Regions from separate parts of the Pannus brasiliensis CCIBt3594 genome, predicted to be linked through region 2. Evidence: predicted binding sites of a transcription regulator. Region 2 holds the regulator's gene; each other region holds the start of a gene.
The links. The regulator NtcA, encoded in region 2, controls nitrogen genes in cyanobacteria. The targets are predictions, from matches to a motif close to TTTGTANCNNNNGNTACAAA.
Positions count from the first base shown of each region.

Region 1: a site for NtcA is predicted at 3,776-3,795, ahead of V0288_RS03555 (molybdopterin oxidoreductase family protein). Genes of this name have one in related genera too.
Region 3: a site for NtcA is predicted at 3,012-3,031, ahead of rpe (ribulose-phosphate 3-epimerase). Genes of this name have one in related genera too.
Region 4: a site for NtcA is predicted at 2,461-2,480, ahead of gifA (glutamine synthetase inactivation factor IF7A). Genes of this name have one in related genera too.

Region 1 is NZ_JBAFSM010000004.1:105,366-110,863, reverse strand. It holds gene V0288_RS03565 (DnaJ domain-containing protein) at 1-449, opposite strand, end outside; gene V0288_RS03560 (hypothetical protein) at 613-1,020, shown strand; gene V0288_RS03555 (molybdopterin oxidoreductase family protein) at 1,353-3,518, opposite strand; gene V0288_RS03550 (hypothetical protein) at 4,026-4,181, opposite strand; gene rimK (30S ribosomal protein S6--L-glutamate ligase) at 4,199-5,104, shown strand; gene V0288_RS03540 (DUF1995 family protein) at 5,199-5,498, opposite strand, start outside.
Region 2 is NZ_JBAFSM010000063.1:13,368-18,865, forward strand. It holds tRNA gene V0288_RS22060 (tRNA-Gly) at 382-452, opposite strand; gene V0288_RS22065 (response regulator) at 833-1,237, opposite strand; gene V0288_RS22070 (hypothetical protein) at 1,665-1,901, opposite strand; gene V0288_RS22075 (DUF3084 domain-containing protein) at 2,005-3,537, opposite strand; gene ntcA (global nitrogen regulator NtcA) at 3,544-4,221, opposite strand; gene fabI (enoyl-ACP reductase FabI) at 4,434-5,210, shown strand; gene V0288_RS22090 (DUF4346 domain-containing protein) at 5,303-5,498, shown strand, end outside.
Region 3 is NZ_JBAFSM010000023.1:44,374-49,871, forward strand. It holds gene V0288_RS13180 (PEP-CTERM sorting domain-containing protein) at 110-637, shown strand; gene V0288_RS13185 (hypothetical protein) at 742-1,191, opposite strand; gene V0288_RS13190 (inositol monophosphatase family protein) at 1,371-2,177, shown strand; gene rpe (ribulose-phosphate 3-epimerase) at 2,276-2,983, opposite strand; gene V0288_RS13200 (family 10 glycosylhydrolase) at 3,274-4,743, shown strand; gene V0288_RS13205 (DEAD/DEAH box helicase) at 4,898-5,498, shown strand, end outside.
Region 4 is NZ_JBAFSM010000070.1:1,991-7,488, forward strand. It holds gene V0288_RS22805 (aldo/keto reductase) at 1-508, opposite strand, end outside; gene V0288_RS22810 (bifunctional nuclease family protein) at 820-1,323, opposite strand; gene V0288_RS22815 (riboflavin synthase) at 1,541-2,212, shown strand; gene gifA (glutamine synthetase inactivation factor IF7A) at 2,554-2,751, shown strand; gene V0288_RS22825 (response regulator) at 3,160-5,498, shown strand, end outside.

The DNA.
Region 1 (5,498 bases), on a different contig from region 2:
AATTCCTCCTGGTACTCTCGGGTAATTCGATCGAAAAACTCCAGATTTTCATAGAGTCGGTTTTCGGGAGAGGAACGCGCGAGTATTTTATAAAAACCGTAAGCGCCCAAACCCGCGATCCCGCCGGCGATCGCCATCGAACCCGCGCCGAAACCGAGGGCGATTCCCTTCACTCCCACGCCGATCCCCCCCAAATTCGCCCAAATTCCGATTCCTCCCAGTCCACCCGTCCCGCAAGCCAACCAAACCGCGGGATCGTCCTCCTGTAATCCTTTCAGCGCACCGTAAACCGCCGATCCCGTGACGATCCCGATGCCCGTAAGTCCGACAATCCCCACACTCGCGCCCCCGAAAGCGCCCACCAATCCGATACCGCCCAGATTCGCGGAAATTCCCGCCCCCGTCATCCCGCCAACGACGGGAAATACAACGCCAGAATCGTTAGACATGGTTTTTGAAACTCGATCGACTTCCCGAGGATTAGATTAAAAATCTTAAAAAGTTTTATCTTACACGATTTTACGCGATCTCGCTCATTTTATACGAAAGATGATATACTGAAATTAATTATATAGATTTCTAGAACAAATTTTGAAATAAACATCTCAATTATTGGATATTGGAGCGATGCTTACAAATCCTGAAAACCCAGAACTTAACCATGAGTCACGGGAAGATATACCCGAGCGGAGAGAGCTTCCCATTCAACCAGATCCGACTTCCCCGGATATTCCCTCCGAGAAAACCATCGCGGATAAAAAAGACAACACTCGCCCACCAATAGCTACCTCTTTAATTAGACTTTTGTGGACGACTCTAATCGCTAGTTTTAGCGCGATCGCTGTTCTTACCGTGTCGAGTTTCATTCTGGATATTATCGATCGGGAAAAAGCGGAGCAATTTGAAAAAACTATCTCTTTAGTCAAAGACTTGATCGCGTTGATTTGGACCGCGCAAACCGGTTTGATCGGTACAGCCATCGGCTTTTACTTCGGTTCTAAAAGCGGGAATTCCGATTAGTTCGTCCGAGGGCGATCGCCCTACCGTCAGAGGAGGCAGGAGGCAGGAGGCGGGTTTTGTCCGGGATCTTGGACTCCAATACTTCTCGGTTAGCGAAAAGATCCCCCCAACCCCCCTTTTTAAGGGGGGCTTTCGCTCCGGTTCCCCCCTTAAAAAGGGGGGCTAGGGGGGATCGAACCTAGGGGTTGCGGGGGGGAGGGTAAACGACGCTTATCCGAGAAGTATTGTCTTGGACTCCCTCTAAAAACTTTTCCCCGCCAATCGGGAGACTTTTACCCGATGTCTTCGGTAAATCTTCCGAGATTGGAAAAATCCGATCGAATTCCCCATTTCTAGCGAGTAGAAGTCAATTGACCGGATTCCACCAGAAAACGCGAGGATTTCAGGCTAACCGGAACCAACGTCACCGCGCAGGCTTTTAACTCCGGTTCCAGGGAGATCGGACACGCGGCGGAATGGGTGAGATTGTTGGCCTCCGCGTTGTCCTCCCACAGCGCGCCCCAGTGCATCGGCACGAAGACACAACCGGGGGCGATCGCCATCGTCACCCGCGCGGGAAAATAAGCGAAACCCCGACGGGAACTAACTTCCACCGTTTGCCCGTCCTCGATACCGAATTTCGCCGCGTCCCGCGGGTGGATCTCGATAAACGGTTTCGGGTGCATCTTGACAATTTTCTCGATATGTGCTGTCCTGGTTCGCGTGTGCCAGTGACCGTACAAGCGCCCGATCGTCAGTACCAGGGGATAATCCCCGTCGGGCGGTTCCGCTAATCCCCGCGAGTGATAGGCGGCGAATACGGCTTTCCCGTCGGGCGTATAAAATTTTTTATCGGTATACAGGCGTTTATCGGTGGATTTATCCTCGTTACCCTCCGGATAGGGCCATTGTAAAGGTTCTTTCGCGAGGCGATCGTGACCCATCCCCGACATATCGCAGGGACGGCCGCGGGTGAGGCCGACAAATTCCCGATGTACCGCCGCGGGATCGGCGAAATCGAACATTTCCGGGAATCCCAGACGGCGGCCGACCTCGGCGAAAATTTCCCAATCCGCGCGCGCCTGACCCACCGGCGGACGGAAAGCGGTGGTTAACGTCACCATCCGCTCGGAATTGGTCATCGTTCCCGTTTTCTCGCCCCACTGCGCGGCGGGAAGGAGTAAATGGGCGTAGGCGCTGGTTTCCGTGGGATAGTACGCGTCCTGGTAAACGGTGAAGGGAGATTTCCGGAGGGCGGCCTTGGTACGTTCGAGATCCGGCATACTGACCGCGGGATTCGTCGCCGCAATCCAGAGAAATTTTACCTCGCCCGTTTCCAACCCAGTGATCATACTCCACGCGTCGCGACCGGGGACGGGGGAAATTCTTCCGGGAGGTAAACCCCACGCGGCCTCGACCTCGGCGCGATGATCGGGATTTTTCACGGAACGATAGCCGGGTAACAGGTGGCAGAGTCCGCCAGCTTCCCGGCCGCCCATCGCGTTCGGTTGTCCGGTGAGGGAGAAGGGGCCGGCCCCCGGTTTGCCGATATTGCCGGTCATTAGGTGTAGGTTAATGATGGTGCGGGCTTTGGCGGTTCCCTCGCTGGATTGATTGATGCCCATCGACCACAGGGATAGAACCCGGTTCGATTCGGCCCAGTAGCGCGCGGCTTTTTCGAGATCTTCGCTATTGATCCCGCATTTTCGGGTGACGACTTCGGGGGGGTAATGCCGGATAACTTCCTCGTAGCGGGAGAAATCGCGGGTATGGTTGTCGATAAAATCCCTGTCTAATTTCCCCCAAAGTTGCAATAAATAAGCGATGCCATTGAGGAGATCGATATCGGTTCCGGGGTGGATGGCGAGGTGAAGATCGGCGGCTTCGGCGGTTTTGGTAGCGCGGGGATCGACAACGATAAGTTTAGCGTTCGGGGTACGTTTGAGGTATTTATGGAGACGGTTGAAGATAATCGGGTGACATTCGGCGGTATTCGTCCCGATTAGAAAGGCGAGGTCGGTGAGTTCGAGATCTTCGTAACAGCAGGGCGGGCCGTCGGAACCGAAACTCTGTAGGTACGCGGCGACCGCGGTGGACATACAGAGACGGGAGTTCGCGTCGAAGTTGTTGGTTCCCAGACAGCCTTTGATGAGTTTTTGGGCGATGTAGTAATCTTCGGTCTGGAATTGCCCGGAACCGTAGAGACAGATGCTATCGGTTTCGTTTTTCTCGATCAGGGTACGGATTTCTTGGACGATCCGATCGAACGCTTCCTCCCAGCTACAGGGACGGAAATTCCCGTCGAGGGATTCGCGGATCATCGGCGTTTTTAATCGATTGGTGTCGATCGATTCGGCGACGGTCGCCCCCTTGACGCAGATCATACCCTGACTGGAGGGATGGGATCGATCGCCGGTGACTTTCGGCGCGGGGTTTCCGAGTCGGTTCGGACTCGCGGTAACGGTTAACCCACAACCCACACCACAATAGGGACACTGCGTTCTCACGGGGTCTGTCATAGATCGGGTCTCTCGCGGAATAGAAAATTTCTCGTGTAGGTCAGGAGTCAGGAGTCAGGAGGCAGGAGGCAGGAGGCAGGAGGCAGGAGAGAAGAAAGAAAAATCGCCTCTTTCTCGAATAATTAAAGGAATGATTTTATCGATCGGGATAAAGTCGGGATTTTGAACGGTTTTGTTGACATCGAATTATTTTTGTTGGGAGTTCGATCGTTTTTTTGTCGGTCTTATGTAGATGGTCGGGAGATTTTCGGGTTTATAATGTAGCGATTGATACGATTTATTTCGGGTGTTGCTGTTTCGGCAACTTTTCCTGCGAAAATTGCATGGATTGTCGCTTTCCCATCCTCCGGGGAATTTTCCGAAAAGAGGGATGACGGGAGTATGGCAAAATGATCTATGCCCCGCTATACGAGAACGAGATTAGACCTCTTGCACAATTCGTTTTTGAGGGACTAAAAACTTCAAAAGCTGGAATTATACAAGATAAATAGGTATTTTTTGAAATTTTTAGCTATAGTATTCTTTATTCTTCCTCCTGACTCCTGACTCCTGACTCCCTAACCACACGACAATTTTTGAATTTCCCAAGAGATCTATATTTATGGCGCGTTCGGACGGAAACCCGATCGGCGATCGACTCGCCCCCTCGCTTCGGAAAGACAAGATTTAAGTAAAACTCTATGAAAATCGCGATATTGTCTCAAGACGCTTCTATTTTCTCGACGAAGCGACTACAGGAGGCGGGAGAACGGCGGGGACACGAGATCCGGGTGATCAATTACCTGCGCTGTTACCTGAATATCGCCTCGCGGGAAGCCACCATTCTCTACAACGGGAAAAATCTAGAGAGTTTCGACGCGGTGATCCCCCGGATCGCCCCGTCGAGGACGTTGTACGGGACGGCGGTAGTGCGACAGTTCGAGATGATGGGGGTGTTTACCGCGAACGACTCCCGATCGATCTCCCGCTCGCGCGATAAATTATGCTGTCTCCAGATCCTCGCGCGCGAGGGGATCGGTTTACCGGTGACGGGATTCGCCCACGCGATCGAGGATAGCGACGGATTGATCGAGACGGTGGGCGGCGCGCCCCTGGTGATTAAATTTTTAGAGGGATCGCGGGGGATCGGCGTGGTGTTGGCGGAAACCCATCCCGCGGCCCGATCGGCGATCGAGGCTTTCCGGCTGTTAGACGCGAATATTCTGGTACAGGAGTTTATCGAGGAGGCGGCGGGGGAGGATCTCCGCTGTTTGGTCGTCGATGGGAAGGTGGTGGCGGCGATGAAACGGCGGGGGGTGGACGGGGATTTCCGATCGAACCTGCATCGCGGCGGCAGGGCGGAGAAAGTGACCTTATCCCCGGAAGAAGGCGATATCGCGGTTCGGGCGGCGAACGCGATGGGTTTACGGGTGGCGGGCGTGGATTTACTGCGATCGAAGCGCGGGCCGGTGGCGATCGAGGTCAATTCCTCCCCCGGATTGGAAGGCATCGAGGCGACCACCGGGGTCGATGTGGCGGGAAACATTATCGATTTCGTGGCCGGAAATGCCGGTTCCGGCGCTCCGGGCGATCGATCGTGGGATTAAGATTTAGGAAGGGAATTGCCCGTTTTTCGGGCCCTACGGCATCGCGAATCGGGAGAATCCGAGAATCTCGGTTTTCTCGGAAATTCTCAAGCGATTACTGCCGTAATGCTTTTAATAATTTACCCACGCTGGAAAATAAGCCGGTTTTCCGGGCCGCGGGGGTCGGGGAAGGTTCCGCGCCGTCCGGGGTTTTGGCCGTCGCCTGAAGGATCAGCGTGTCCAGTCTCTCGCCCATCGGTTTGCTCGATTCTCGCGCGATTAACTCGTAATCGTCCTCTTTTTCCAACCAGACTTCCCACGACGAGGGATAGGAACGAAAAACGGTCGCGCCCTCCAGGGGACGGAAATAATAACAGCTTTCGAGGGTACTTAAAAATCTTTCGCGTAATTGTCG
Region 2 (5,498 bases):
AACAAGATAGTGGCTACCTGACTTTTGAGGGTAGAGCCAACCGAGAGAATTTTCGGGACGCTAACCAACTCCATAGTTATATAACTGGATGAGAATATCAGTGAGATTGGGCTTAAGGGTGTCTCTCGTTTGTAGTCCGAGAGGCTACTTTTTTGACTGGGAAGGCGTGTATTTTCGGGAGCCATGCAAGTCCTGGATGTGATCGATACCTTGAACGGTCTCAGGTAGTAAAAGTGAAGTCACTCTCACTCTATGCGCCCTCGACCATGAAGTTGACTAAAAATACTTTAGGCAACTTTTAGTCAACTTCTAGGCAGATTACCCCGATCTCGGTTTTCCTCTGTAAACGCTAGAACCGTTGCTAGATAAGGATTTCGATTAAGCGGGTGAGGGGAATCGAACCCCTATCATTAGCTTGGAAGGCTAAGGTTTTACCACTAAACTACACCCGCGTGGCTTCGTTACACACTTTTACGAGTATAACACGAAGCGCGCGCTATGTCACCATCGCCGAAAATTGTTTTCCGACTCGTATACGGGGGTTGTAGTCGAGGCGACGAAACCCGATACGACCTCCCCGAGTTTAAGCGAGGTAAGCGATTAACGCTCCCCGGATAGTCCTAAGATCTTTATTTTTGAGTTCGGTAAGCGAGCTAACTCGATCGCCGAACGCGGGGATCTCGGAGGGTGAGATCGAGGGGAAAAAATTCCCTCGAATGGCCAGAGAGAACTTTATCCTCGATCGATCGCGAGTTTTTGGATGGTATCCTCGCCGGAACTTCCGTTCGCGAGGAATAGAAGAAGCGAGAGAGACCGTGATATTTGTATCGGTTTACAAGCCCAGAACGCGGTGGATCGAGTCGCGAATCTCTTGACTTCTTTTCACTTTCATGTCGGCGGAAACATCGCCCGAGGGTTTAAAGATAATACCGTCGATCCCTAAGCCTCTCGCTTGGACGACTTTAGAAGAGGAAGGAGATTCGGCCGTGATCACTAAAACTTTAGCTTTGCTTTTGAAACGAACTTGTTTTAAAAATTCAATGCCGTTCATTTTCGGCATTTCTAAATCCAGTAAAATCAGATCGGGTTGAACCTTGTCAACTTTCGCGAGCGCTTCCGCGCCGTCTCCCGCGTATTCCGTGACCTGTAACAGGGGGTCTTCATTGACAATGCCTCCAATGATCAGCGTCATGATCGGGGAGTCGTCAACGACTAATACTTTCTTTTTAGCGGTCATAACCATGATGCATCTCTCCCTCTCAACTTACAAGCTACTATTTATAGTATAAGCTTTAAAAATTGTTTGGAATCGAAAAAATCTTAAAAAAACATATAAATTAAAATATTTCTTCTGATTAAGAATTTTCAAAAAATTGTCGCGTACCCGTAAATAGGATCACGGCTTACCCGCTAGAACATGATTGTTTTGACCGAGAATTTACCGATCGAACGCGGTGACTCGACGCTCGCTCGGAAATCTTTCCTTTCAAAAATTCATAATAATTATCGATCGCCCCCCTGAAAACCGAAAAGGCAACGAGAGCCGAGGGGGAAAACGATCGAGCCGCTCAATCCTCATCCAACGCGGGAAAGTTCTCCTCGAACTGCCAGAGAGTATTTTTATTCTCGCTCAACCAACTTCCGCTTTCCAGGGTTAATTTCGCTCAAATCGGGACGATCGAACCGTGAGGGGTCGCGTAACGGTATTTCTGTCCCAATTCGTTCAAATTCTCGACCAATTCCGGGGCTAGTCCGAACGAAGCCCGATCCGCGTCCCACTGTCGCCCGGAAACCCCCGCGCCGGGATCGAAAACCAGTTGTACCACCCGAACGAGATCGGCGAAGTGTCGAGGTTGTAATCCCGTTTCCGCGCGCGCGGCCGGCCATTGTCGATTATCCATAGCCCCGATCGAACCGAAAATTCCTTCCTACCCCGAATTATAGAAAAGCACCGGGGGGAGGGGCCGATCGATTCCGGGCGATCGATGACAATTCTCCAGACACTCACGGGGTCGTCGTGAAAACCATCTCGCCGTTACTTTTGGCCACGAGACGTAACTTCAACGGGCCAGCGGTTTTCGTTTCCTCGGAAGCGATCGCCTCGATCGTGTCGATCTCCACCTCCGAACGCTTCACCCGATCGATAAAATTGACCACCGTGGTCAGTAAACCGTCCTCCACCTGAATCGTCCCTAAAACCCCGGCACTGCGGGCGCGGAATTGCGCGGAAGCCAGCAGGAGATCGAGACGGTTCTGAAGTTCCTCCTCGCTCATGTCCCGCGAATCGACCGACACGGCCGCGATCACCTGATTATCCGAAAAAATCTGTCGGTTCGGCACGACATCGGCGACCACCCGCACCTCTCGCTCGCCGATCACGTAATTTCCCGCCGAGAGAATTCTGACCACGTACTCCCCCCCGTCCTGGAGTTGTTGGATTAACTGTTCCACCTGCGCTTTGGTGATCTTGACCACCCGTTCCTCCGGGTTCGGGTCCCGCGGTCGCGTGGCGCGGATGGCGAAGGTATTGGCCTGTCGGAGCAGTTGATCGATCGCCCCGACGATCGCCCCCGGATCGACGACGCGAAAAGCGCCGAAGGAAAGCACCTGACCGCGAACGATGGCGATCTGTTTCTCCCGCAATTCCTGATAGGTCTGATAATACTGTTCGAGAACCTCCACCTCGCGCCGGAGAGAGACGATCTGGCTCTCTAACTCTCGTAATCTTCCCTCCGTCTGTTCTAGGGCGAGATTTTTGCCGACGATCGAGCGATCGAGTTCGCTAATGCGCGCGTCCCGTCGATCGATCTCCCCCTGTAGCGATTGCCGGGCGATTTCTAGCCGTTGCAGTCGGGTCTGTCGTTCGGTCAGTAATTTCTGTTGGTTCTCCAACAATTTGCGCTGACTCTCCAACTGCCGTTCGCGGGCGAGCAATTGCCGGTTTTGGTCTTGAACCCGCGTTTGCAGTTGGCCGATCTGGCCGGCAAGCAGGGTTTTCTGGCGTTCCAGCCGATCCCGCTGGGCGATTAACCGTTCTTTCTGATCGTTCAAGACGTTCCGCTCGTTCTGTAACCGCCGCGCCTCTTCCTGAAAACGCGCCACCCGTTCGGAAACGGCCCGTAACTGCTTTCGGGAGGACTGATAGTTCCGGTTGAGTCGATCGAGGCGTTGTCGCGCCGTGACCTGTTCCTCCCGTACTTTTTTTAACTCGCTCTCGATTTTATTTTTCTGTTCGGTCGCTTCCGTCACCTTGGATTCTAAATCCTTGATCTGGGCGCGGCGTTCTTCCAGGAGTCGATCGAGTTCAAAAACCCCCTGACGCAGGGGCTTACTCGACGCGAACAACAAAATCAGCGTCGAGGCCGAGATCAGGGTTCCCGTCAGGATCGTCATCAGCGTCGCCGTCTGTTTGGGACGCAGATTAAACAATCTCATGCGTTTTTTGCCGATCCGACTACCGACACGATCCCCGATAGCCGCCAGCGAGCCGCCCAGGAGAACCAGCACCAAGATCAGGATAAAACCGATAGTCGTCATCGCCGATCAGGTGAATTGTTGGCTGAGTGCCACGGGGTTATGGACGGTGATTTTCTTCTTGTGAATCGAGATCATGTTCTGGTCGCGGAGATCGCCCAGTAAACGGGTAACGGTGACGCGGGTGGAACCGATCGCCTCGGCGATCGCCTGGTGGGATAATTTCAGATCGATCCGGATACCCTCGCCGGTGGGAACGCCGAAATCCCGACAGAGAATTAACAGGAAACTCACCAACCGCGAACCCATATCCCGGTGCGCGAGGGTTTCGATCATCATTTCCGTTTGCAGGATGCGCGAGGATAGACCCTGTAACATCAGCATCGACAGATCGGGATTACTCCGGAGAGCCTGTTCGACCTGCTCGATCGGCGCGGAGAGTAATTCGACCGGCGTGAAGGCGACCGAGTGATAGAAGCGATCGGATCGCTGTCCCGTCAGCAAGGATAACACCCCGAACACACTATTTTCCCGCAGGAGCGCGACGGTGATCTCCTCGCCGGCCTCGTACACGCGCGAGAGTTTCACCGCTCCCTTGAGCAAGAAATAAACCCTCTCGGCCGGATCGCCCGGAAAGAAAATCGTTTTACCACGCTCGAACGTCTCGACAACGGGGGGAAAATTGCCACTGCCGATCCTACGGAAGACTTCTACCAGGGGCTTATCTTGAATCGAGGATAAATCCATCTCACATCCAAAAACAGGAAAAAATTGTCTTTATTATGCAACGATTTCTATCCCTATTAACACAACCGTAAGAGAAATCGAAAAAAGTTTTGGCGCTTTTTGCTTCACAATGGTTGAGAAGGGAGATTTCCGTCTCTCTATCCCTATCCTGATTATACCTATCTCGCCCATCGATCGGCGATTCGGGAGATATATCGATAAAAACGAGGACTATGTTAAGTTTATCTGGAAAGAACGCGCTAGTAACGGGAATCGCTAACAATCGCTCTATCGCGTGGGGGATCGCCCAGCAACTGCACGCCGCCGGCGCGAATATCGGGGTCACGTACCTGCCGGACGAAAAGGGACGCTTCGAGAAAAAGGTCCGGGAAGTGGCCGAGGAGATTCACCCCGCGTTCTACGTTCCCTGTGACGTGCAGAACGAGGAACAGATCGAGGCCACTTTCGCCACGGTCGCCGAGAAATGGGGAAAACTTGATATTTTAATTCACTGTCTCGCTTTCGCCGATAAAGAGGGTCTATCGGGCGATTTTACCGCTATCCCTCGCGAGGCCTTTAACAGATCTCTAGAAGTGAGTACCTACTCTCTCTCCCGTCTGGCTCGATCGGCGAAACCGCTGATGACCGAGGGTGGCAGTATCATCACCCTCACCTATCTCGGTGGCGTGAAGGTGATCCCCAACTACAACCTGATGGGAGTCGCGAAAGCCGGTTTAGAAATGAGCGTCCGTTATCTCGCCTCGGAACTCGGCCCGGCGAACATTCGCGTGAACGGTATCTCCGCCGGCCCCATCCGCACCCTCGCCTCTTCCGCGGTCGGGGGAATTCTGGATATGATCCGTCTCGTCGAGGAGACCGCCCCTTTACGTCGGACAGTCACGCAAACCGAAGTCGGCAACGCGGCCGCTTTCCTCTGTAGCGATCTCGCCAGCGGTATCACCGGTCAGATTCTCTACGTGGACGCGGGTTACGAGATTATGGGTGTTTAGTCTGCATGGAGGGGGTGAGGGGAACGGGGAAAGAACAGGTATTGTGGTTCGCTCCTGCCTCCTGCCTCCTGATTCCCGACCTCTACAGAATTATGAACGAGTTAGAAAAAGATATCAAAGCGATCGATGATGAATTGTCCAAGCGTCACATCGATCTCGATCCGAACGGGTACTTTATTATTTACCTCGATCGAGAGGCGAATCTGATCTGCGCCAAACACTACACCAATATCATCGACGAACGGGGGTTAGCCGTCGATCCGGAGACGGGAAAAGTGATTCCCGCGC
Region 3 (5,498 bases), on a different contig from region 2:
GCGGGAAGTCAAAAAAATCAGAAAATACACTGAAATTCGGTTTTTTCTTGACAAAATCAAAGGTTTGTAGTAGTTTATTGATGATTCTACTGACTTCTACCCAGAATTTATGAACAAAAATACGATTTTCGCCTCCGCTCTCGCGGTGGCGGGTACGGCTTTAGCCCTCTCCGGCGCGGCCCCCGCGAACGCCCTAAAGTTTAACTGGTCATTTGTCATTGACGGTGGGCTTTCATCGGGAGGTGGCGGTCAAACTATTAGCGGCACGATCGACGGTTTACAAGAGGGGGATAATCCGGGTGATACCTTAATCGTCACCGTACTCTCGACCCCCACCGGGGAACTAACCGGTAGCGGTTGGACGTTCTCTGGCGGTGCCGGGTTTTTCGTGACGGGAGAAACGATCGCCCTTTTCGACGCGGTTTATACCCGAAACGGTGGCACGGAAACCCTAAATTTCGGGAATGACGGGGGGAATGTTTCTCCTAGTTTAGCGGACTCCGTTAACGGGATCGCGTGGAACTCGTCCGGGGTGACTACCTTTACCGATCCCGCCGCGCTCCCGGAACCGGGTAGCGTGGTGGCGTTACTGGGGTTAGGCGCGCTGGGAGTAGCCGGACGTAAGTTGAGAGGGTAATCCATCGATCGAGCGGGAGAGATTCTAGCGCTCTCCCGTTTCGCGGTTCGACACTCAAGCTTGAAAACGCGAAAGAGAGCGCGATCTGTCCCCCCTTTCTAGCTTCACCGACAATCGTTCCGATTGACCCGAATTTCGGTTAGAAAATTCCCCCGCGAGCCGTGATACTTGAAATTGAAGTTTACCGCGTCATCGAGCAAGGCGCGAATCTGATCGTTCCCGCACACGGTTTGCACGATCGAGCCTTTAATCTGATCCGTCTCGCTCGGGTTAATGCCCGCGATGGAGGGATCGAGGAAAGTATAGTTGTAAATTAACGTTCTTCCCGTACCGAGAGCGATCGAGTCCCAGCGAATCTGATTATCGATTACCGACGGTAATTTTTGATTCTGATCGCTCACGTAGTCCTGTAACATCGCGTCGGATATCTGATACTGTCCGGAGGTCGGTTGTTGTTGCCCCGATGGAGTTGGCGATTGAGCGAGAGCGGGAGAAAACACGCCACCGATCGCCCAAAGTAAAGCCAATTGTCCGATCGCCACGATTTTACTCATTCAAATTTTCCTAAAAAATTCTTTTTTCTAGTTCACTTTTTTCTCTCCTCCCCCGAATTTGGCCAGGTTAATTCGATCCCTCCTTACCCGAACGGGAAAACAGTGAAAAAGAAGGGAGAGAAAAGAGATATGATAGTCAAGAATAAAGAAATCAATCTTCCGCTGTCTTCTGCCGTTTTATGGATCTCGATCGAAATCTTCAACTAGCCCATGAACTCGCGGACACGTCGGCGGAAGCGATCCGTCGCTATTTCCGACAACCGCGTCTATCTACGGAAACAAAAATCGGGGAAGTTTCCTCGATCGTGACGATCGCCGATCGGGTGGCGGAAGAGGCGATGGTAGACATTATCCGCCGAAAATCACCGGAAGACGGCATAATCCGCGAGGAAGGGGAAAATATTCCCTCGCGTAACGGTCGATACTGGGTACTCGATCCCATCGACGGTACTTCCTCGTTCGCTCGCGGTCTGCCGATTTTCGGGACGTTGATCGGTCTGGTGGAGGACGATCGCCCGGTCTTGGGAGTCGTCGATCAACCGATTCTCGGCGATCGCTGGTGGGCCGTTTCCGGGGGGCCGGGCTACTATAACGGGAAAGCGATCGACAACCCCCACGCGAGAGATAGCGATAGCGAGCTAGAAAACGCCTGTTTAGTCTCTACCACCCCGTTAATGTTCGTTACCGAGAGACAACGCTCGATCGCCGCTCATTTACAACATCTCTGTCGGCGAACCGCTTTCGGGGGCGATTGTTATAACTATATGATGCTGGCGACCGGCACGAGCGCGATGCCGCTGATCGTCCTGGAGTCAGATATGAAATTCTATGATTTCTGCGCGTTAATTCCCATTATCGAGGGTTCGGGCGCGATTATTACCGATTGGTCGGGAAATCCCCTCGTCTCGACTTCTACCGAGGTGCTGGCCTCTTCTAATCGGGGATTACACGATCGGGTGATCCGGGCGATCGGGTCGGTAAAATAGGGACGCGATCGCGAGATCGCGTCCCCATCTTTAGGATATTTGACAAAAATGAACTTTAAACGGTGTAAATTCCGTAAATATCGCCTAAAAAATCCGAACTAGACGGTCGCTAATTGGGGTTGGGGGCGTTTGCTGTTGCGGATTCCCTCGATCGCTTCCGCGTAGTCGGGAGCGTTGAAGACCGCGGAACCGGCGACGATCGCGTTGGCTCCCGCTTCGAGAACCTGCCAGGTATTCGAGGGTTTCAAGCCGCCATCGACCTCGATCCAGGGATCTAAGCCTTTTTCGTCGCACATCTGGCGTAATTTACGGATTTTCGGTACCACTTCGGGAATAAAGCTCTGGCCGCCGAAACCGGGGTTAACGCTCATGATCAGCACGAGATCGCATAGGTGCAAAACGTACTCGATAAAATCGAGCGGGGTGGAAGGATTTAACACCACGCCGGCCTGTTTCCCGAGTTCGCGGATCTGGCCGAGGGTGCGGTGAAGGTGGGGGGAGGCGTTATGTTCCGCGTGAACCGAGATGATATCCGCGCCGGCTTTGGCGAAATCGGCGACGTATTTTTCCGGTTCGACGATCATTAAATGCACGTCTAAAGGTTTTTTGGTATAGGGACGGATTGCCGAAACGATCAGCGGGCCGATGGTGATATTCGGCACGAAACGACCATCCATCACGTCAACGTGAATCCAATCCGCGCCGGCTTTATCCACGGCCTCGATATCCGCGCCCAATCTGCTAAAATCCGCCGAGAGGATCGACGGGGAGACGACGATCGACTTCTGGCTTCCGTTCTGTGTCATGGCTACCGATAGAAATATAGTTTAGATTTTCGTAACAATCTTAACAGAATACCCGACAAAATACCCCGCGAGCGGGTTAGAAAACTCGGTGAAGAGGGAAAAGGCCAGATAGAATCCTCGCGCTCTCCGGCATCGTCGGCGATTTCCGCGGGAGACCTCGCGCCGAATGCCGACGTAATCAACCGGCCACGCGCTTCCCGGACGGAAAACCGGGATCGAGTATAGTAAGGATCGACATTCCCCGGCTACCGACGGAAAGCTTACCCTCAGACGATCGAGACTCCCCGCGTATGTCACACCCGCTCCGTTATCCCCGACTCCTTTCCGGTTTTCTCGCCGCCTCGATTTTCGCTACTAGCCTCAACGGGGGGCAGGCGAAATCCCTTAACGAATACTGTCAACTAACTCCCGACGAGATCGCGCGCAAGGATAATCTACGGCAGGATTCCCTCAAAGGGAACTTACAAGCGCGGAAAGCTTACGAAACCCTCGTCGCGGAAAACGCGGCCCGTTTACGCGATTGTCGCTCCCGACACTGGTTACAGGAACAGGGGATCTGGTTGCGTCTCTACTCCTGCGATGTCCGTCCGGGATCGATCGAATCCGCGCTCGATCGAATTGTAGCGAAAGGGTATAACACGATCTACGTGGACGTGTTCGGCGATGGACAGGTGTTACTCCCTCCCAACGATAACCCGACGGTTTGGGATAGCGTGATTAAAGCTAGAGGGGCGGAAAATGTCGATTTGTTGGCGAAAGTTATTCAAGAAGGACATAAACGGGGTTTAAAAGTTTACGCGTGGCTGTTTAGCCTCAATTACGGCTACGTTTACGCCCAGAAAAGCGATCGACAGGACGTGTTAGCCCGTAACGGCAGGGGACAGGACAGTACCACCTTCGTTCACGATCAGTCTCAGGCTTTCGTCGATCCCTACAATGAAACCGCGCGCGGGGATTATTACACCCTTCTGCAAGCGATTTTGAAACGCCGTCCCGACGGGGTGTTATTCGACTATATCCGTTACCCGCGCGGGACGGGAACCGAATCCGCGGTGACGAAGGTAAAAGATCTCTGGATTTTTAGCCCGGCTTCCCGTCAGGCGTTGGTTAACCGGGGAACGAATAATAAGGGAAAATTTATCATCGATCGCTATATTACCCGCGGATTCTTCAGTGCCAACGATCTCGCGGAAGCGGACAAACTCTTTCCCGACGAGGGTTCCCCCCTCTGGCAAGGTCGCTTTCCCCCCGAAAACGAGATAAAAATTCCCTTCCAGACCCGTCTGGCGCGTTTACAACAGGAACTTTGGTTTCTCGCGGTCGCTCACGCCGCGCAGGGGGTGATCGATTATCTAGCTTATTTTTCCTCGATCGTCGAGCGTCAGGGCATCCCCGCGGGGGCGGTATTTTTCCCGGACGGAAACCAACTCGTCGGTGCGAGTGGCTTCGATTCCCGTCTGCAAGCTTGGGATAGTTTTCCTCCCTCGCTGGAATGGCATCCCATGTCCTACGCGGTCTGTAACGACGCGAACTGTGTCGTGAAGCAGATTAAACGAGTGATAGAAAGTTCCGGGGGTCAAACCCGCGTGATTCCCGCCCTCGCGGGGTTATGGGGACAATCTTACAACAATCGCCCCTCGCTCGAAGCGCAGATGGAAGCGATTCGGGTGGGTATCCCGCAAGTTTCCAGTATCAGCCATTTCGCGTTTTCCTGGCAGGAACCCGAACTCGATAAAGAGCGCCGATTTTGTAAGATGTAGCGATCGATCCCCGTGCGGATAGGTAAAATGCAAGGAAGAGAAGGCAGGAGGCAGGAGGCAGGAGGCAGGAGGAACGCCAGGACTGCCGGGAAGTCTTCCGATTAGCTCCGGTCGTCTGACAATAAAATGCCGATAGCCGATAGCTAAAAAACCTATGAAAATCCTTCACGGGACTTGGATTCCGAAATCTAGCGACGATTTTATCCGGACGGGAACGTTTTATCTCTGGGCGGAAACGACCGAACCGCAAAAAAGCGGGAAATCATCGGGAAATCGTCATCCCTTTCAACTCTCCCGCCTCGAACTCGGGAAAATAGTTTCTTCCGACCTCGGGATTACGGAATCGCCCTATCCTGATCGAATGGTCGTTCCGGCCTATTTTCTCCTACCGACAGCCGAAGATCGACCGAACCCCTCGATCGAACTCGCGCGATATTTAGAAATAGACATCCCGGAACCTACGGGGTGGAAATCGTGGGAAATTGACTGTTATCCCGTTAATTCCGTTTTAAAAGCCCTCAACGACATTCATTTTCTCTGTCTCTACAACCCGGCGGACATTCAACTCGGGGCGGATTTATTATTCTGGTATCAGTACAGCCGTCTGTTGAGCGAGATTATCCGTAAGGATCGCTACATTCCCGCTCTGAAATACCGAGAAATCCCCGCAACAGGGAAGAAAGATTCTAAGTTTGAAATCTATCCGGGGTGGGACATTCTTTCGGAAACCCATCGGCAGGAGATCGATCGCTATC
Region 4 (5,498 bases), on a different contig from region 2:
AATAATGTATATTGACAAAATCGAAGAAATCTGTATCGAGGGTTTCGAGGATAATTTCTAAAGGCGCGTGGGTGGAGAAACCGACGTGGCGGATCAGTCCGGCTTTTTTCGCCTCCCGTACCGCGTCCATACAGCCGTTCGGGTCGGTAATTTGGCGGAGGTGTTCGCCCGTATTAATGCCGTGAATGGCTAGACAATCGAGATAATCGACTCTCAGACGCTCGATCGAGTTCTCGATACTCTCTCTCATCGACGCTCGATCGCTCGGGGTTACTTTCGTGGTGAGGTATATTTTCTCTCTAGGGACGGGAATCCCGCGTCGTAGACAGTTTCCGAGGAAAATTTCCGCCTGTCCGTACCCCCGCGCCGTCTCGATATGATTGATGCCCAGTTCGATCGCCCGGTGCAGGGTTCTCTCGAAAACGTCCTCGCCGGACAAACAGCGCATCGTCCCCAGCGAGAACACCGAGAGGTATAAATCCGTTTTCCCGAACCGTCGGTACTGCATTTTTTGAGGAGTCAGGAGTCAGGAGTCAGGAGGCAGGAGATGGAATACAAAATCATACGCTCGAAAATTCCACTTCTAACCAATTTATCTTTTAAAATCGGCATTCATTCCCGATTTTAGATTCTCAAAAATGAATTCCGTGAGAGGTATCATCTTTTGAGGGGTCAGGAGTTCGTTTTCAGCTTTCAGCGTCCGGCTTTCCGATTGAATTATCGGCGTATCGGGCGATAACTTTCGATCGAAACCCTTCTACACTCGATAAACCGAGTATAGCGGGCTGATAGCTGACGGCTGATAGCTGATAGCTTGTCTCAAGAATTGTCCGGATCGCCGCCGCCGCGTTGGATTAGATCCGAGGGGCTGAGGTTGGAGACGAAATCGCGGAAAGCCTTCCGTTCCCGTTCATCGGCATCTCGATCGACCGGGATCGAGGCATCGGCGATCACTTCCTCCATCACCCAGACGGGGCTATCGGTACGGAGGGCGATCGCGATGGCATCACTGGGACGGCAATCGATTTCTTTCTTGGTTTCCCCTCTTTTTAGGCAGAGAACGGCGTAAAATGTATTATCCTGTAGAGAGTGGATAATAATTTTCTCCAATTCCATCTCCCACGCCTCGAATAAATTCACGATCAGGTCATGGGTGAGAGGACGCGGTGGTTTTTGTTGCTCTAGCGCGCCGATGATCGCTTTCGCTTGATCTTGCCCGATATAGATCGGTAAGGCGCGACGTTCGGTGCCATCCTTGAGCAGAACGATCGGACTACGGGTGATAGCGTCTAAAGCGATTCCGGCAACTTTCATTTCGATCATGGCTATGGCTTCTCCAAGGTAGGGAGCGGCTAGGGAGACGGGGCGATGGCTGACGCGACGATCGGTGTATCGCTACAATCACAGTATGCACCGGGATACCCGAAACGATCTGGAATATTTCCCGAAAAGTAAACGGTCTCTAGAGGCGAAGGGACGATCGCTCGAAAGGCTACCCGACCGTATACGCTCACTACTTTCATTCTCTCAGATAACGTTTATGTTTACAGGTTTGATTCAGGCTTTGGGATCGCTGGGGGTAGTCGATAGCGATCGTCTCTATCTCTCGGTTTCCTCGGATCTTATTCTGGCGGATCTGGCGATCGGGGATAGCGTGGCGGTCGATGGAGTCTGTCTGACTGTCGAGGAGATCTTTTCCGATGGGTTCGTCGCGACCGCCTCCCCGGAAACCCTCCGACGTACCACGCTCGGACAGCGGCTCGGCTCGTCGGCTCCTGTGAATCTCGAAACGTCCCTGCGCGCGGGAAGCAAGATCGGCGGCCATTTCGTGACCGGTCACGTTGATGGGGTCGGTTGTTTGGTGGATTCGGTTCTCGCCGCGAGTTCCTGGGAGATGACGTTTTCGGCTCCCCCGGCATTAGATGAACAGTGGCGGCGGAATATCGCCCGTTATATCGTTCCCAAGGGCAGTATCGCGGTCAACGGCATCAGTTTGACGGTGGCCGATTATGACCCGACGGGCGATCGCTTCACGGTGGCTGTTATCCCCCACACGTACAAGGAAACGAATCTCTCGCGACTCAAACCAGGCGATCCGGTGAATCTGGAGGGGGATATCCTGGGTAAATACGTCGAAAGGTTACTCGGAGAGCGATCGGGCGGAGCGATCGAGGAAATCAGCCTGGAATTCCTCGCGGAAAACGGGTATTAGGTCTCTTGTAGGATTCAGGAGCCGGGAGCCGGGAGCCGGGAGACAGGAGGGAGAATCAAGAATCAGACAAGGAAAAATCTCTAAAAAAAGTTGGATTATCATCCTAAATGATAATCTTCGCGTTTTTGTAGCTTCTTCGTGGATTACGCTTCGCCAATCCACCCGACGGTCTGCCTATTACCTCCTGCCTTCTGCCTTCGCCGGCGGCGAAATATTAAGTTTTGTTAATTTTTCGAGGAATTCGCGATTTTGTAAAATTTGCTACAGAAGTTCGTGTTATATATATTAGTGGGTGATAAAAAAACGTTCACAACCTACCTTGCAACTCGGAGGAAACGGCTATGTCTACGGAACAACAAGCTCGGGCGTTAATGATGCGTCACCACCACGCCATTAAAAACCGTCAACAATCTTTGCTTGAAAGGAGTGCCTCGGAAATCGGCATCGACAATGACAATCAATACTGGACGACGATCCAGGGTCAACCCCAGCCCGGTTTCCGGAAAACCTACGATCGCTCCAATGTGACCCTGAGCTAGTTTTTCGACGATTATTGATTAAATCGCTTACATCTTAGAACATAAGGGAATCGCCCCCGTTCAATCCTCGGATTAACGGGGTTTTCCATATTCGCGCGCGGGCTTCCCCCGGTGAACGGCGGGCGGAGAGCGACCGGAAACGGAAAAAATCGAACGATCCGGGGCGGGATTCGCGAGGGAATATTTTCGGGGGAACATTGATCTCTCGCGGTTTCTCTGGAATTTTTTATCTTTTTTAATGTATCGCGATCGACTCGATCGAGAGATTTTTCCAATTATCAGAAAATTCTTATACCTATCGGAAAGCGTGGACAATTTCCCGATTCGGTAACTGTTTTTTCCTCGGGCGTTCGAGAACCGTTTATCGATCTATGATGATTAAAAAAACTCAGTCATTAGTAGATCGGAATGAAAATTCTGGTAATAGAAGACGATCGATACACGGGGGAGTCCCTGTCGAAAATTCTCGCGGCGTACCATTACACGGTCGATATCGCCGTCGATGGTCAAACGGGGCTAGAACTAGCCCTACAAGGGAGTCACGACCTGATCGTTCTCGATCTCCAACTGCCCAAACTCAACGGGATGGATGTCTGTCGGCAATTGCGATCGGCCGGGAAAACGACCCCGATCCTGATATTAACCTCGATCGATTCTAACGAGCGGATCGTCCACGGCCTGGATACGGGCGCGGACGATTACATGATCAAGCCGTTCGATCCGGGGCAACTGCTGGCGAGAATTCGCGCGCTATCGCGTCGGGGACAGAGAACGAGCGTCGAAACCGTTTTAACCTGGGGGAAATTACGGCTCGATCCGACTTCCGCGCTCGTGACCCACGATCGGGAGCCGATCGTCTTGCGACCGAAAGAGTATAGCCTCCTGGAACTGTTCCTCCGCAACCCGCGGCGGATTTTCAGCCGGGAGGCGATCCTCGATCGACTGTGGACGCTCGACGATTGCCCCAGCGAACACGCGGTCACGAACCTGATCAAAGATCTGCGACAACGCTTGAAAAACGCCGGGGTGAGCGAGGAATCGATCGAGACCGTGTACGGCCGGGGGTATCGCCTCAAATCGCCCCCGGACGAAAACGGGGGATCGGACGATGGCCCGATCGGCCGCGAGGAACCGACACGAGTTCCGCCGATCGAGCGAATCCAGCCGCTCCGGGAACTCGGGAAAGAATTTAGCGCGTCGTTAGGCCGGCGGATCGGCGATTTCGAGAGGACGGTAAGGGAACTGCGATCGAGACGGGGCGAGCCGGGCTACTATCAGCAAGCTCAAAGGGAAGCGCACCGTCTAGCGGGTAGTCTGGGAACCTTCGGTTACGCGAGGGGTTCGGAAACGGCGAGGGCGATCGAGCATTTACTGCTGGAGACCGATATCCTAACGCCGGCCGATCACGAACGACTGGAACGGCTTTTAACGGAATTGAAAGACGCGACCGGGCCGGACGCGCTCTCGCTCGAAACCCGATCGACGACACCGAAGCGATCGAGTCTGCTCCTGGTCGGTAAAGACGCGCTCGAATGGATGGAGAGCCTACAACCGGAAGCGAGCGAGCGGGGCATCCGATTGGAAACCGCGCCCGACCGGACGAGCGCCCTGCGGACATTAGAAACGAGCGTTCCCGAGGCGATCGTTCTCGATCTCGATAGCGCGGCGATCGAGGACGGTTTACAGACGCTCGCCCGTTTAAAGGAACTTCACGGCCGGATTCCCGTTTTAATTGTCGCGGGAGAGGATAGTCTGGAACCGCGGGTGCGGGCGGCCCGTTTAGGGAGCGCGGGCTATCTGACCAAACCGATCGCCCCGGCGCGGTTGTGGTCGGCGCTCGCCGGACTCTACCCGTCGCCGTGTCCGGTACAGGCGACCGTGATGATCGTCGATGACGATCCGGGTTCTCTAGCCGTCCTGACCGCTTTATTTCAAGAACGCTCGATCGAGGTGGTCGGGGTCAGCGATCCGGGGAAATTCTGGGAGATCCTCACCGCTACCGAGCCGGATTTATTATTGCTCGATCTGCAAATGCCCGATTTTACCGGGATCGAACTGTGTAAAGTCGCCCGGCAAGATCCGGAATACGCGTACCTACCGATTCTCTTCGTCTCGTCGCGGGACGATCCCGCCACGCTCGCAACGGTTTTTGCCGCCGGGGCCGACGACTTTATCGGCAAAACGAGCGTGTCCGAGGAGTTGGTCACGCGCGCGCTGAGTCATCTGGAACGGGCGCGGGTACATCAACGGTTGACCCGTTCCCAGCGACAGCAATCGCGCAAATGGAAACAGTTGGCCTACCTCGATTCCCTGACGCGGGTGGCCAATCGTCGGGCTTTTAGCGAGACTCTCCAGATCGAGTGGCAGAATCGATCGCTCTCGGGAGAACCGTTAGCCTTGATCCTCTGCGATATCGACGAGTTTAAGCTCTATAACGACCATTACGGGCATCCGGCCGGGGATGTTTGTCTGTACCGGATAGCGATCGCCATTCAAGGCTGTCTGACTTCCACGACCGATCTCGTGGCCCGGTACGGGGGGGAAGAATTCGCGATTATCCTACCGAACACGACTTTAAATGGCGCTCTAGCGGTGGCGGAACGGATTCGTCGGGCGATCGCCGATTTACAGATCCCCCACGAATTCTCCACCGTGAACGAATTCGTAACCGTGAGCATGGGAATCGCGGGTATCCTACCGACGATGGAGATCTCCCCCTCGATCCTCATCGAAACCGCCGATCAAGC